Regions from separate parts of the Streptomyces sp. NPDC002463 genome, predicted to be linked through region 1. Evidence: riboswitches for the same ligand, from Rfam matches in the RefSeq annotation. Region 1 holds a riboswitch; the other holds the start of a gene.

Region 1 (5,467 bases):
CGATCGTCGCGGTCGGCGCGATGGCGAGGAGGAGGCTGTTGCGCATGCCGACGGCGGCGATCCGCTCGCGCAGCGCGGCCCAGCGCTCCGGCCAGTTGAGCTCCACGTCGTAGTGGTCGGGGTGCAGCACGCCCCGCGCGGTGCGGGTCTTGTCCCAGGCGGGGAGCGGGCCGCTGCGCTCGGCGAGGTCGGCGGACGCCTCGTACGCCGCGAGCATGATCCGCTCGGCGATGCGCGTCGACAGGGCGCGCGCCTCGGCCGAGTCGAACGGCAGCTTCAGCTGGAAGAAGACGTCCTGGAGGCCCATCGCACCCAGGCCCACCGGACGCCACTTGGCGTTGGAGCGGCCGGCCTGCTCGGTCGGGTAGAAGTTGATGTCGACGACCCGGTCGAGGAAGGTGACGGCCGTGCGGACGGTCTCGTCCAGGCGCTCCCAGTCGATGTCGCCGCCCGTGACGAAGGCGCCGAGGTTGACCGAACCCAGGTTGCAGACGGCCGTCTCGCCGTCGTTCGTGACCTCGATGATCTCGGTGCAGAGGTTCGAGGAGTGGACGACCGTGCCCGGCTCGGCCGTCTGGTTGGCCGTGCGGTTCGAGGCGTCCTTGAAGGTCATCCAGCCGTTGCCGGTCTGGGCCAGGGTCCGCATCATCCGGCCGTACAGGTCGCGGGCCGGCATCGTCTTGCGGGCCAGGCCGGCGGCCTCGGCCTTGAGGTAGGCGGCGTCGAACTCCTCGCCGTACAGGTCGACGAGCTCGGGCACGTCCGACGGGGAGAACAGCGACCACTCGGCGTCGGCGTTGACCCGGCGCATGAACTCGTCCGGGATCCAGTGCGCCAGGTTCAGGTTGTGCGTACGGCGCTGGTCCTCGCCCGTGTTGTCGCGGAGCTCCAGGAACTCCTCGATGTCCGCGTGCCAGGTCTCCAGGTAGACCGCGGCGGCGCCCTTGCGGCGGCCGCCCTGGTTCACGGCGGCGACGGAGGCGTCGAGCGTCTTCAGGAACGGGACGATGCCGTTGGAGTGGCCGTTGGTGCCGCGGATCAGCGAACCGCGGGCGCGGATGCGGGAGTACGACAGGCCGATGCCGCCCGCGTGCTTCGAGAGGCGCGCGACCTGGTGGTAGCGGTCGTAGATGGAGTCCAGCTCGTCCTGCGGGGAGTCCAGCAGGTAGCAGGAGGACATCTGCGGGTGGCGGGTGCCGGAGTTGAAGAGCGTGGGGGAGGACGGCAGGTAGTCCAGGCGGCTCATCAGGCCGTACAGCGCGCTCACTTCGTCCAGGGCGCGGACGCTGTCGTCCTCGGCGAGGCCGGCGGCGACGCGCAGCATGAAGTGCTGCGGGGTCTCGACCACCTTGCGGGTGATCGGGTGGCGCAGCAGGTAGCGCGAGTAGAGGGTGCGCAGACCGAAGTAGCCGAAGCGGTCGTCGCCGGCCGGGTCGATCGTCGCGTCGAGGCGCTCGGCGTGCAGGGCGACGAACTCGGCGGTGCGGTCGGCGATGAGGCCCTCGCGGTGGCCGACGGCGACGGAGGCCGAGAAGGACACGGCGCCCTGGCCGGCCGCCTCGTCGGCGATGGTGATGGTGAGGAGCCGCGCCGCGAGCCGGGAGTACGCCGGGTCCTCGGCGATCAGGCCGGCGGCCGCCTCGGTGGCCAGCTCGCGCAGCTCCGCCTCGTCCGACGTGGCGCTGCGACCGCGGAGGGCGGCGGCGGCGACCTTGCCGGGGTCGGTGTCCGGGAGGTCGGCGGTGAGATCGGTCAGGGTCCGCAGGAGTACGGTCCCGGGTCCGTCGGTCTCGATCGCTGCGGCCGGATCGGCGGGCGCGATGGTCACGTGGAGGCTCTCTCTCGCTCGGCGGGGCCGCGGGCGGGGGAGGCGGGCATGCGGGCACCCGTACGCGCGGGCGCGCCGCGTCCACCGGCCCACTCCGCGAGGCCCGGACGTCTGTGGCACCCGGAACGGACGGACCGGGCACGCTGTCGGCAGGTCCTCGGACTCACTCCGTACGAAGTGCGAAACCACACGAAGTACACCGTTGCGGGACAGTTCCGGATTCGCGCCGGATTTCCCTGCGTCGACAGCGAGGATGAGCATACATGTGGGGGGCGCCGCTTGCGGCACCCCCCACATGTTGTGTCGGTCCGGGAGTTACAACTCCAGGGCGTACGTGCGCAGCGAGTGATCGGGGATCGGCTCCCAGTCCCGTTCGGGGGTCCGGACGAAGCCCAGCCGCTCGTAGATCCGGTGCGCCGAGACCATCAGATCGGCCGTGGAGAGCACGAGCCGCGCGCAGCCGGGGAGGGATCGCGCCCGGTCCACGCAGGCGCGTACGAGGGCCTCTCCGACGCCCCGGCCGCGGGCCGCCGGAGCGACCACGAGCATCCGGAACTCGGCCTCGCCGGGGACCGCGATGTCCGCCCAGGCGGTGCCGCCCTCGGCGAAGGTGACCCCGCCGATGATCCCGCCGTCCGGGTCGACGGCGACGAGCACCTCGCTCTCGCGCGCCCGCCGGGCCGTGTCGCGGAGCACGGCCAGATAGAAGTCGTCCTCGCCGTGCAGCAGCAGCCCGTCGTTCAGGTAGGTCAGCCCGGTGAGGTCACCGAGCTCCTCGTGCTCCTCGGGCCGTACCGCCCTGATCGTGAAATCCATGGGCTCCAGTCTGCCTCCGCGGCACGCGAAGGGGGCCCGGGATTTCCCGGGCCCCCTCTTTCACGCGTCCGCGGGTCAGTGCGCTCCGGCGCCGACCTTCGGGAGGTCGCGGACTCCGGCGTCGCCCGCGTCCGCCGTGTAGTCCTCCGGCGAGGTCTCGTCGACGCCCTCGGGGGCCTTCACGGCCTTGAGGACGAAGGTCAGGACGACCGTGACGAGGACGTTGAGCACGAAGGCGGTGAGGCCGATGTAGCCGATCTCGCCGATGCCGGGGATCTCGGCGGCCGAACCGCCGAAGTGCTTCTGGGTCGGGCTGGCCACGCCGTACGCGGCGGCCGTGCCGTAGACCATGCCGACGGCCCAGCCGGCGAGCAGCGCCCAGCGGTGGAACCAGCGGGTGAACAGACCGCCGACGAGCGCCGGGAAGGTCTGGAGGATCCAGATGCCGCCGAGCAGCTGGAAGTTGATGGCGACCGTCTTGTCCATGGTGAGGACGAAGACGAGCGCGCCGACCTTCACCAGGAGGGACACCAGCTTGGAGACCTTGGTCTCCTGCTCCGGGGTCGCGTCCCTCTTGATGAAGTCCTTGTAGATGTTCCTCGTGAAGAGGTTGGCCGCGGCGATCGACATGATCGCGGCGGGGACGAGCGCGCCGATGCCGATCGCGGCGAACGCGACGCCCGCGAACCAGTCCGGGAACATGTTCTCGAACAGCTGCGGGATGGCGAGCTGGCCGTTCGTGACCTTCACGCCGGCGGCGATCGCCATGAAGCCGAGGAGGGCGAGCAGGCCCAGCATCAGCGAGTACAGCGGCAGGATCGTGGTGTTGCGGCGGATGACCTCACGGCTCTTGGAGGAGAGCGTCGCCGTGATCGAGTGCGGGTACATGAAGAGCGCGAGCGCCGAGCCGAGCGCGAGCGTCGCGTACGTCCACTGGCCCGCCTCGCCGGGCACGAGCGCGCCCTTCGGCTTCCCGGTGGCCGGGTTGACCGTCGCGTACGCCTCGCCGGCCTTGGTGAAGATCTCGTCGAAGCCGCCCAGCTTGATCGGGATGTAGATGATCGCCACCGCGATGACGATGTAGATCAGGGTGTCCTTGACGAAGGCGATGAGCGCCGGGGCGCGCAGCCCGGAGGAGTACGTGTACGCCGCGAGGACGCCGAAGGCGATGAGCAGCGGCAGGTCCTTGACGAACCAGTTGGTGTTCTCGCCGCCGCCGACGCCCATCACGTCCAGGACGGCCTGGATGCCGACGAGCTGGAGCGCGATGTACGGCATGGTGGCGAGGATGCCGGTGACCGCGACCGCGAGCGACAGGCCCTTGGAGCCGAAGCGGCCGCGCACGAAGTCGGAGGTGGTGACGTATCCGTGCTTGTGCGAGACCGACCAGAGGCGCGGCAGGAAGGTGAAGATCAGCGGGTACACCAGGATCGTGTACGGGACGGCGAAGAAGCCGGCCGCGCCCGCCGCGTAGATGGCCGCGGGGACGGCGACGAAGGTGTACGCCGTGTAGAGGTCGCCGCCGAGCAGGAACCAGGTGATCCAGGTGCCGAACGACCGGCCGCCCAGGCCCCATTCGTCGAGGCTCTCGTTCTCGGCCTTGCGCCAGCGCGCGGCCAGGAAGCCCATGACCGTGACGGCCAGGAAGAAGAAGACGAAGACGCCGAGCGCCACGCCGTTCACGCCGTCCTTCATCGCGCGTCACCTCCCTTGCGGGCGCGCTGGTCCAGCTGCCACAGCTTGTACGCGACCATGGTGAGCACCGTGGAGATCAGCACCCAGAGCATCTGGTACCAGTAGAAGAACGGGATGCCCGCGAAGAGCGGTTCGACCTTCGCGTAGGAGCTCACCCAGAGCATGGCCACGAACGGGGCGAACAGACAGAGGGCGATCACCACTCTGAGCGGGGTGACGACCGATTGTTTCCCTTGTGTCGCTTGTGACATGGAGATCCCGTCCACTTTGCCGATGATCTGATGACGCCGAGGAAATCTAGGGGACCGTCGCCGTTCTCGGAACCCCCGTCCGTATCACGGATCTGTTCCCCGGACGGTTCAGAGCCATCCCTCCTTCGTCGCCCGCACCCCCGCCTCGAACCGGCTGCGCGCGCCGAGCCTGTTCATCAGCTCCGAGCTCATCCGCCGCACGGTCCGCAGCGAGACCCCGAGCCGCCGGGCCGCGATGTCGTCCGTGCAGCCGATGCCGAGGAGCATCAGCAACTCCCGCTCCTGCGGGGAGAGGTCGTGGGCGTCGCGGCGCGGGGCCTCGCCGAAGGGGGTGCCCGCGTCCCACAGCCGGTCGAAGAGGACCACGAGCGCGTGGACCAGGCCGGGGCTGCGCACTTCGAGGGCGCCGGCGCGGCCGTCCTCCGGGTCGACGGGGACGAGGGCGGCCTCGCGGTCGACGATCACCATGAGCATCGGGACGACGGGCACGGTCCGCGCCTCGCCGCCGAGGTCGCAGTACCAGCGGACGTACTCGACGGTCGGCGGGTCGTTGCGGAAGCTCTCCTGGTAGATCGAGCGGATCTTCACCCCGCGTTCCAGGGCGAGTTGGTCGAGCGGCTGGCTCGCGTCCATCGTGTCGGGGAGCTGGGCGCCGCCGGGCAGCAGCGAGAGGCACTCGGTGCGGGCGTTCGCGGCCAGGTCCTCCAGGCGTTCGCGGACCTGGTCGAGTCCGGTGATGCGGTCCACGAGGTCGTGCCGGACGGCCGGTTCCGGGCAGTCGGCGTAGGAGGCGAGGATGCCGGCCACCGCCCGGCCCGCCTGCTCGACCTGGCGCTTGCGTTTGCTCAGCTCGGCCTCGGCGCGGGAGAGCAGGAAC
Region 2 (5,467 bases), on a different contig from region 1:
GCAGGCGGCGGACAGGCCGGCGTTCTTGCCGGGCAGCCACTCCAGGTTGCCGTGCTTGCCGAGGTGGACCATGGCGTCGGCGCCGAAGCCGCCGTCCTCGGCGCGGGCGGCGATCCAGCGGTAGGCGGCCAGGTAGTGGTGGGACGGCGGGAGATCGGGGTCGTGGTAGATCGCGATCGGGTTCTCGCCGAAGCCGCGCGGCGGCTGGATGAGGACGAGGAGGTTCCCGCGGCGCAGGGCGGCGAGGACGATGTCGCCCTCCGGGTTCTGCGAGCGGTCGAGGAACATCTCGCCGGGCGCCGGGCCCCAGTGCTCCTCGACCTGCTCGCGGAGCTCGGCGGGCAGGGTGGCGTACCAGCGCTTGTAGTCGGCGGCCGGGATGCGGACCGGGTTCTTCGCGAGCTGCTCCTCGGTCAGCCAGTCCTGGTCGTGGCCGCCGGCCTCGATGAGGGCGTAGATCAGCTCGTCGCCGTCGCCGGAGACCAGGCCCGGGAGCTCGGCCTCGGGTCCGAAGTCGTAGCCCTCGGCGATCAGGCGGCGCAGCAGCGCGACGGCGGAGGCCGGGGTGTCGAGGCCGACGGCGTTGCCGATGCGGGAGTGCTTCGTCGGGTACGCGGAGAGGACGAGCGCCAGCCGCTTCTCGGCGTTCGGGATGTGGCGGAGCCGGGCGTGCCGGACGGCGATCCCGGCGACGCGGGCCGCGCGCTCGGCGTCGGCGACGTACGCGGGCAGGCCGTCCTCGTCGATCTCCTTGAAGGAGAAGGGGACGGTGATGAGCCGGCCGTCGAACTCGGGCACGGCGACCTGGCTGGCGGCGTCCAGCGGGGAGAGGCCCTCGTCGTTCTCCTCCCACGCGGACCGCGATCCGGTCAGGCACAGGGCCTGGAGGATCGGCACGTCGAGCGCGGCGAGCGCGCCCGCGTCCCAGGCCTCCTCGTCGCCGCCGGCCTGCGCCTCGGCGGGCTTGGTGCCGCCGGCGGCGAGGACGGTCGTGACGATCGCGTCGGCCCCGCGCAGGACGGAGATCAGCTCGGCCTCGGGGGCGCGCAGGGACGCCACGTACAGCGGGAGGGCGCGGGCGCCGGCGTGCTCGATGGCGCCGCACAGGGCGTCGACGAAGGCGGTGTTCCCGCTCATGTGGTGGGCGCGGTAATAGAGCACGGCGACGGTCGGGCCGGTCTCGGTGGCCTTGGCCGTCCGCTCCAGGGGGCCCCAGGTGGGGGCGGCGGCCGGGGCCTCGAAGCCGTGGCCGGTGAGCAGGACCGTGTCGGAGAGGAAGCGGGCCAGGTGCTCCAGGTTGGCCGGGCCGCCGTGCGCCAGGTAGGCGTGCGCCTCGGTGGCGACGCCGACGGGGACGGTGGAGGCCTCCATGAGCTGGGCGTCGGGGGCCTGTTCGCCACTGAGCACGACGACCGGCTTCCCGGCGGCGCGGATCGCGTCGAGGCCCTCCTGCCAGGAGCGGACGCCGCCGAGGAGCCGGACGACGACCAGGTCGGCGCCGTCGAGCAGCCCGGGGAGGTCGGCGAGCGGGAGGCGGGAGGGGTTGGCGAAGCGGTACTCCACCGGCCCCCCGGCCGCACGGGCGCTGAGCAGGTCGGTGTCGGAGTGCGACAGCAGCAGGAGCATGGCGAGCTCAGGCCCTTCCTCGGGGTTGTCCGCGCCCCGGGTGGTCGTATGGACGGCGGGAGTTCCTGACTCACCCGTGGGTTACGGGCTCACAGTGGCGGGACCGCGCCGGATTCTCACCGGGCTTCCTCCCCGGGGTCCTGGGACCCCATGCCGATCTGCATCCTAGAACGTGCCGCCGACCGGCCCCAGGGAGCGAGGGGGTCGGCCGGATCACACCGGCCGGAGAGAGCGGGAGAGTCGGCCGGATCACACCCGGTGGTCAGCCGGTTCCCCGTGGGTATGCTCGCCGCCATGCCGCCCACCCCACCCCCGACGCCCCGACCGGGCGAAGCTCGCATACGGGACCGTGGCGACGCCTGCCCCGGGGCGCTGCGCCTGCACTCCGCCGACGACGGTCGCCTGGCCCGACTGCGCCTGCCCGCAGGGCGATTGACGGCCCGTCAGGCCGAGGTCCTGGCCCGGGCCGCCGAGAGCCTGGGCGACGGGCGGATCAGCATCACCTCGCGCGGCAACGCGGAGCTGCGCGGCCTCGGCGAGGGCTGCGGGGCGGAACTGGCCGGCCTTCTGGCCGGGGCGGGCCTCCTGCCCTCGCCCACCCACGAGCGCGTCCGCAACATCGTGGCCTCGCCCGGCGCGGGACTCGACGGACTCGGCTACGCGGACGTGCAGTTGTGGGCGCGCGCACTGGACACGGCGCTCTGCGCGGAGCCCCGGGCCGCGTCCCTTTCGGGACGGTTCCTGTTCCTCCTCGACGACGGACGCGGCGACGTCGCCGGGCTCGGCGGCGATGTGAGCTTGATCGCAGGACCGGAGGGGTCGGCTCTGCTGCGGCTCGGTCCGCACGCGTTCCGGCTCGCCGCCGCCGACGCCGTCCGGGCCGCCCTCGCCGCCGCCCTCGCGTTCCTGGACGCCGCCGAGGCCGCCGGGAACGGGGCCTGGCGGCCCCGCGAACTGCCCGACACGCACGTGCCCGACTGGGCCGGGGCCCTCGCGCGGGCCGGGATCACGGCGGAGCCCGTACCCGTACCGCCGCTTCCCGCGTCCCCGCCGCCCGCACCCGGCCCGCTCGGCGCGCACGCCCTGCACGTCCTCGCCCCGCTCGGCCGCCTGACGGCCGCCCAGCTGCGGGCCCTGGCCGACGGGGCCGACGAGCTGCGGTTCACGCCCTGGCGTGGCGTGGTCGCCGTCGGTGCCGCCGCCGACCGGCTGCCCGGCCTGGAGACGTACGGCCTGGTCACCCGTCCCGACCTGCCCTCGGTCGGGGTCAGCGCCTGCACCGGGCGGCCCGGCTGCGCCAAGTCCCTCGCCGACGTACGGACGGACGCCGGCCTCGTCCACCGCGGGGGCCTGCCCGTCCACTACTCCGGGTGCGAGCGCCGCTGCGGCCACCCGCACGGCGCCTGGGTCGACGTCCTCGCCACCGGCGACGACACCTACCTGGTGGACGGCGTCCCCACCCCCCGTACCGCCCTGCCCGAAGCAGTGACCACGGCCCGCACGACGAGATGAGCGAGAGCACCAGGATGTTCGACTACGAGAAGGACGGGACGGAGATCTACCGCCGGTCCTTTGCCACGATCCGCGCCGAGGCGGACCTCGCGGGCCTGCCCGCCGACGTCGCCCAGGTGGCGGTCCGGATGATCCACGCCTGCGGCATGACCGACCTCGTGCAGGACATCGCGTACTCCCCCGGCGTCGTCGCGAGCGCCCGCGCCGCCCTCCAGGCCGGCGCGCCCATCCTCTGCGACGCGCAGATGGTCGCCAGCGGGGTCACCCGCAAGCGGCTGCCCGCCGACAACGAGGTCCTCTGCGCCCTCTCCGACCCGGCCGTCCCGGGCCTCGCCGCCGAGCTCGGCACCACCCGCTCGGCCGCCGCGCTCGAACTGTGGCGGGACCGCCTCGAAGGCTCCGTCGTCGCCATCGGCAACGCGCCGACCGCCCTCTTCCACCTCCTGGAGATGATCGCGAAGGGCGCCGGGAAGCCCGCCGCCGTCCTCGGCATCCCGGTCGGCTTCATCGGCGCCGCCGAGTCCAAGGACGCGCTGGCCGAGAACACCCTCGGCCTCGACTACCTGGTCGTACGGGGCCGGCGCGGCGGCAGCGCGATGACGGCCGCCGCGCTCAACGCCCTCGCCCACGAAGCGGAGATCCAGGCATGACCACCGTGACCGGCAAGCTGTACGGCGTGGGCCTCGGCCCCGGCGACCCGAACCTGATGACCGTCGCCGCCGTGAAGGCGATCGCGTCCGCCGACGTGATCGCGTACCACTCGGCCCGCCACGGCCGCTCCATAGCGCGCTCCATCGCCGCCGAGCACATCCGCGAGGACCACGTCGAGGAGCGGCTGATGTACCCGCTCACGGTGGAGACCACGGACCACCCGGGCGGCTACCGGGGCGCCCTGAACGACTTCTACGAGGAGGCCGCGGCCCGCCTCGCCGCCCACCTGGACGCCGGCCGCACCGTCGCCGTCCTCGCCGAGGGCGACCCGCTGTTCTACGGCTCGTACCAGCACATGCACAAGCGGCTGGCCGACCGCTACGACACGACCGTCATCCCCGGCGTCACCTCGGTGAGCGCCGCCGCCGCCCGGCTCGGCGAGCCGCTGTGCGAGGCGGAGGAGGTCCTCACGATCATCCCCGGCACCCTGCCGGAGGACGAGCTGACGGCCCGCCTCGCGGGCACCGACTCGGCGGTCGTGATGAAGCTCGGCCGCACGTTCCCGACGGTCAAGCGGGCCCTGGAGCGGGCGGGCCGGCTGGACGACGCGCGGTACGTGGAGCGGGCGTTCATGCGGGGCGAGCGCACGGAGAGGCTGACGGAGGTCGACCCCGAGTCGGTCCCGTACTTCTCGGTGGCGGTCCTCCCCTCCCGTATCGACCAGGAGCCCCCCGTACGGGAGACGGGCGAGGTCACCGTCGTCGGCACCGGCCCCGCCGGGGCACCCTGGCTCACCCCCGAGTCGCGCGGCGCGCTCGTCAACGCCGACGTCCTCGTCGGCTACACCACCTACCTCGACCGGGTCCCCGTCCTCCGCCCCGGCCAGATCCGGCACGGATCCGACAACAAGGTCGAGTCCGAGCGCGCCGAGTTCGCCCTCGACCTGGCCCGGCGCGGCCGGAAGGTCGCGGTCGTCTCCGGCGGCGACCCGGGCGTCTTCGCCATGGCGACGGCGGTCCTGGAGGTGGCCTGCGAGCCGGAGTACGCGGACGTGCCCGTACGGGTCCTCCCGGGGGTCACCGCGGCCAACGCGGCGGCGGCAGCGGCGGGCGCCCCGCTGGGCCACGACTACGCCACGATCTCCCTCTCCGACCGCCTCAAGCCCTGGGACGTCATCGAGGCCCGCCTCCGCGCGGCCGCCTCCGCCGACCTGGTCATCGCCCTCTACAACCCGGGCTCCAAGTCCCGCACCCACCAGGTCGCCGCGGCCCGCGACCTCCTCCTCGAACTCCGCGCCCCCGAGACCCCGGTGGTCGTCGCCCGCGACGTCGGCGGCCCGGAGCAGTCGGTCCGCGTCCTGACCCTGAAGACCCTGGACCCCTCGGAGGTCGACATGCGCACCCTCCTCCTGATCGGCTCCTCGCAGACGCGGGCGGTCGAACGGGGCGACGGCCGCACGATCACGTGGACGCCGCGGCGGTACGGCTGAGATCCGGGGCACGAGATCCGGGGCACGAGATCCGAGGTGGGGGCGGGCACAACCCTTCCCCCACCTCGGGAGTCACACAGGAGTTCCCCCGTTTCACATGCTTCACATAGGTCCGGAAAGGGCCCTCCCCCTGTGATGACTCGTACCCGGCTGAGCGCCCTGGCCGTCACGGCCGCCCTCGCCGCCTCC

Evidence for each region. Region 1 has a riboswitch for cobalamin ahead of ACFYX3_RS00835 (ribonucleoside-diphosphate reductase subunit alpha). Riboswitches for the same ligand answer to the same signal wherever they lie in the genome.
Region 2: it holds a riboswitch for cobalamin, as region 1 does, so the genes downstream of both, cobN (cobaltochelatase subunit CobN) here and ACFYX3_RS00835 (ribonucleoside-diphosphate reductase subunit alpha) in region 1, are expected to answer to the same signal.

The regions. Positions count from the first base shown of each region.
Region 1 covers NZ_JBIARL010000001.1:191,412-196,878, reverse strand. The annotation lists gene ACFYX3_RS00835 (ribonucleoside-diphosphate reductase subunit alpha) at 1-1,828, opposite strand, end outside; cobalamin riboswitch at 1,959-2,135, opposite strand; gene ACFYX3_RS00830 (GNAT family N-acetyltransferase) at 2,144-2,644, opposite strand; gene mctP (monocarboxylate uptake permease MctP) at 2,720-4,339, opposite strand; gene ACFYX3_RS00820 (DUF3311 domain-containing protein) at 4,336-4,590, opposite strand; gene ACFYX3_RS00815 (LuxR C-terminal-related transcriptional regulator) at 4,699-5,467, opposite strand, start outside.
Region 2 covers NZ_JBIARL010000011.1:293,529-298,995, forward strand. The annotation lists gene cobN (cobaltochelatase subunit CobN) at 1-1,626, opposite strand, end outside; cobalamin riboswitch at 1,664-1,793, opposite strand; gene ACFYX3_RS23745 (cobalamin biosynthesis protein CobG) at 1,909-3,138, shown strand; gene ACFYX3_RS23750 (precorrin-8X methylmutase) at 3,153-3,788, shown strand; gene ACFYX3_RS23755 (precorrin-2 C(20)-methyltransferase) at 3,785-5,278, shown strand; gene ACFYX3_RS23760 (fibronectin type III domain-containing protein) at 5,414-5,467, shown strand, end outside.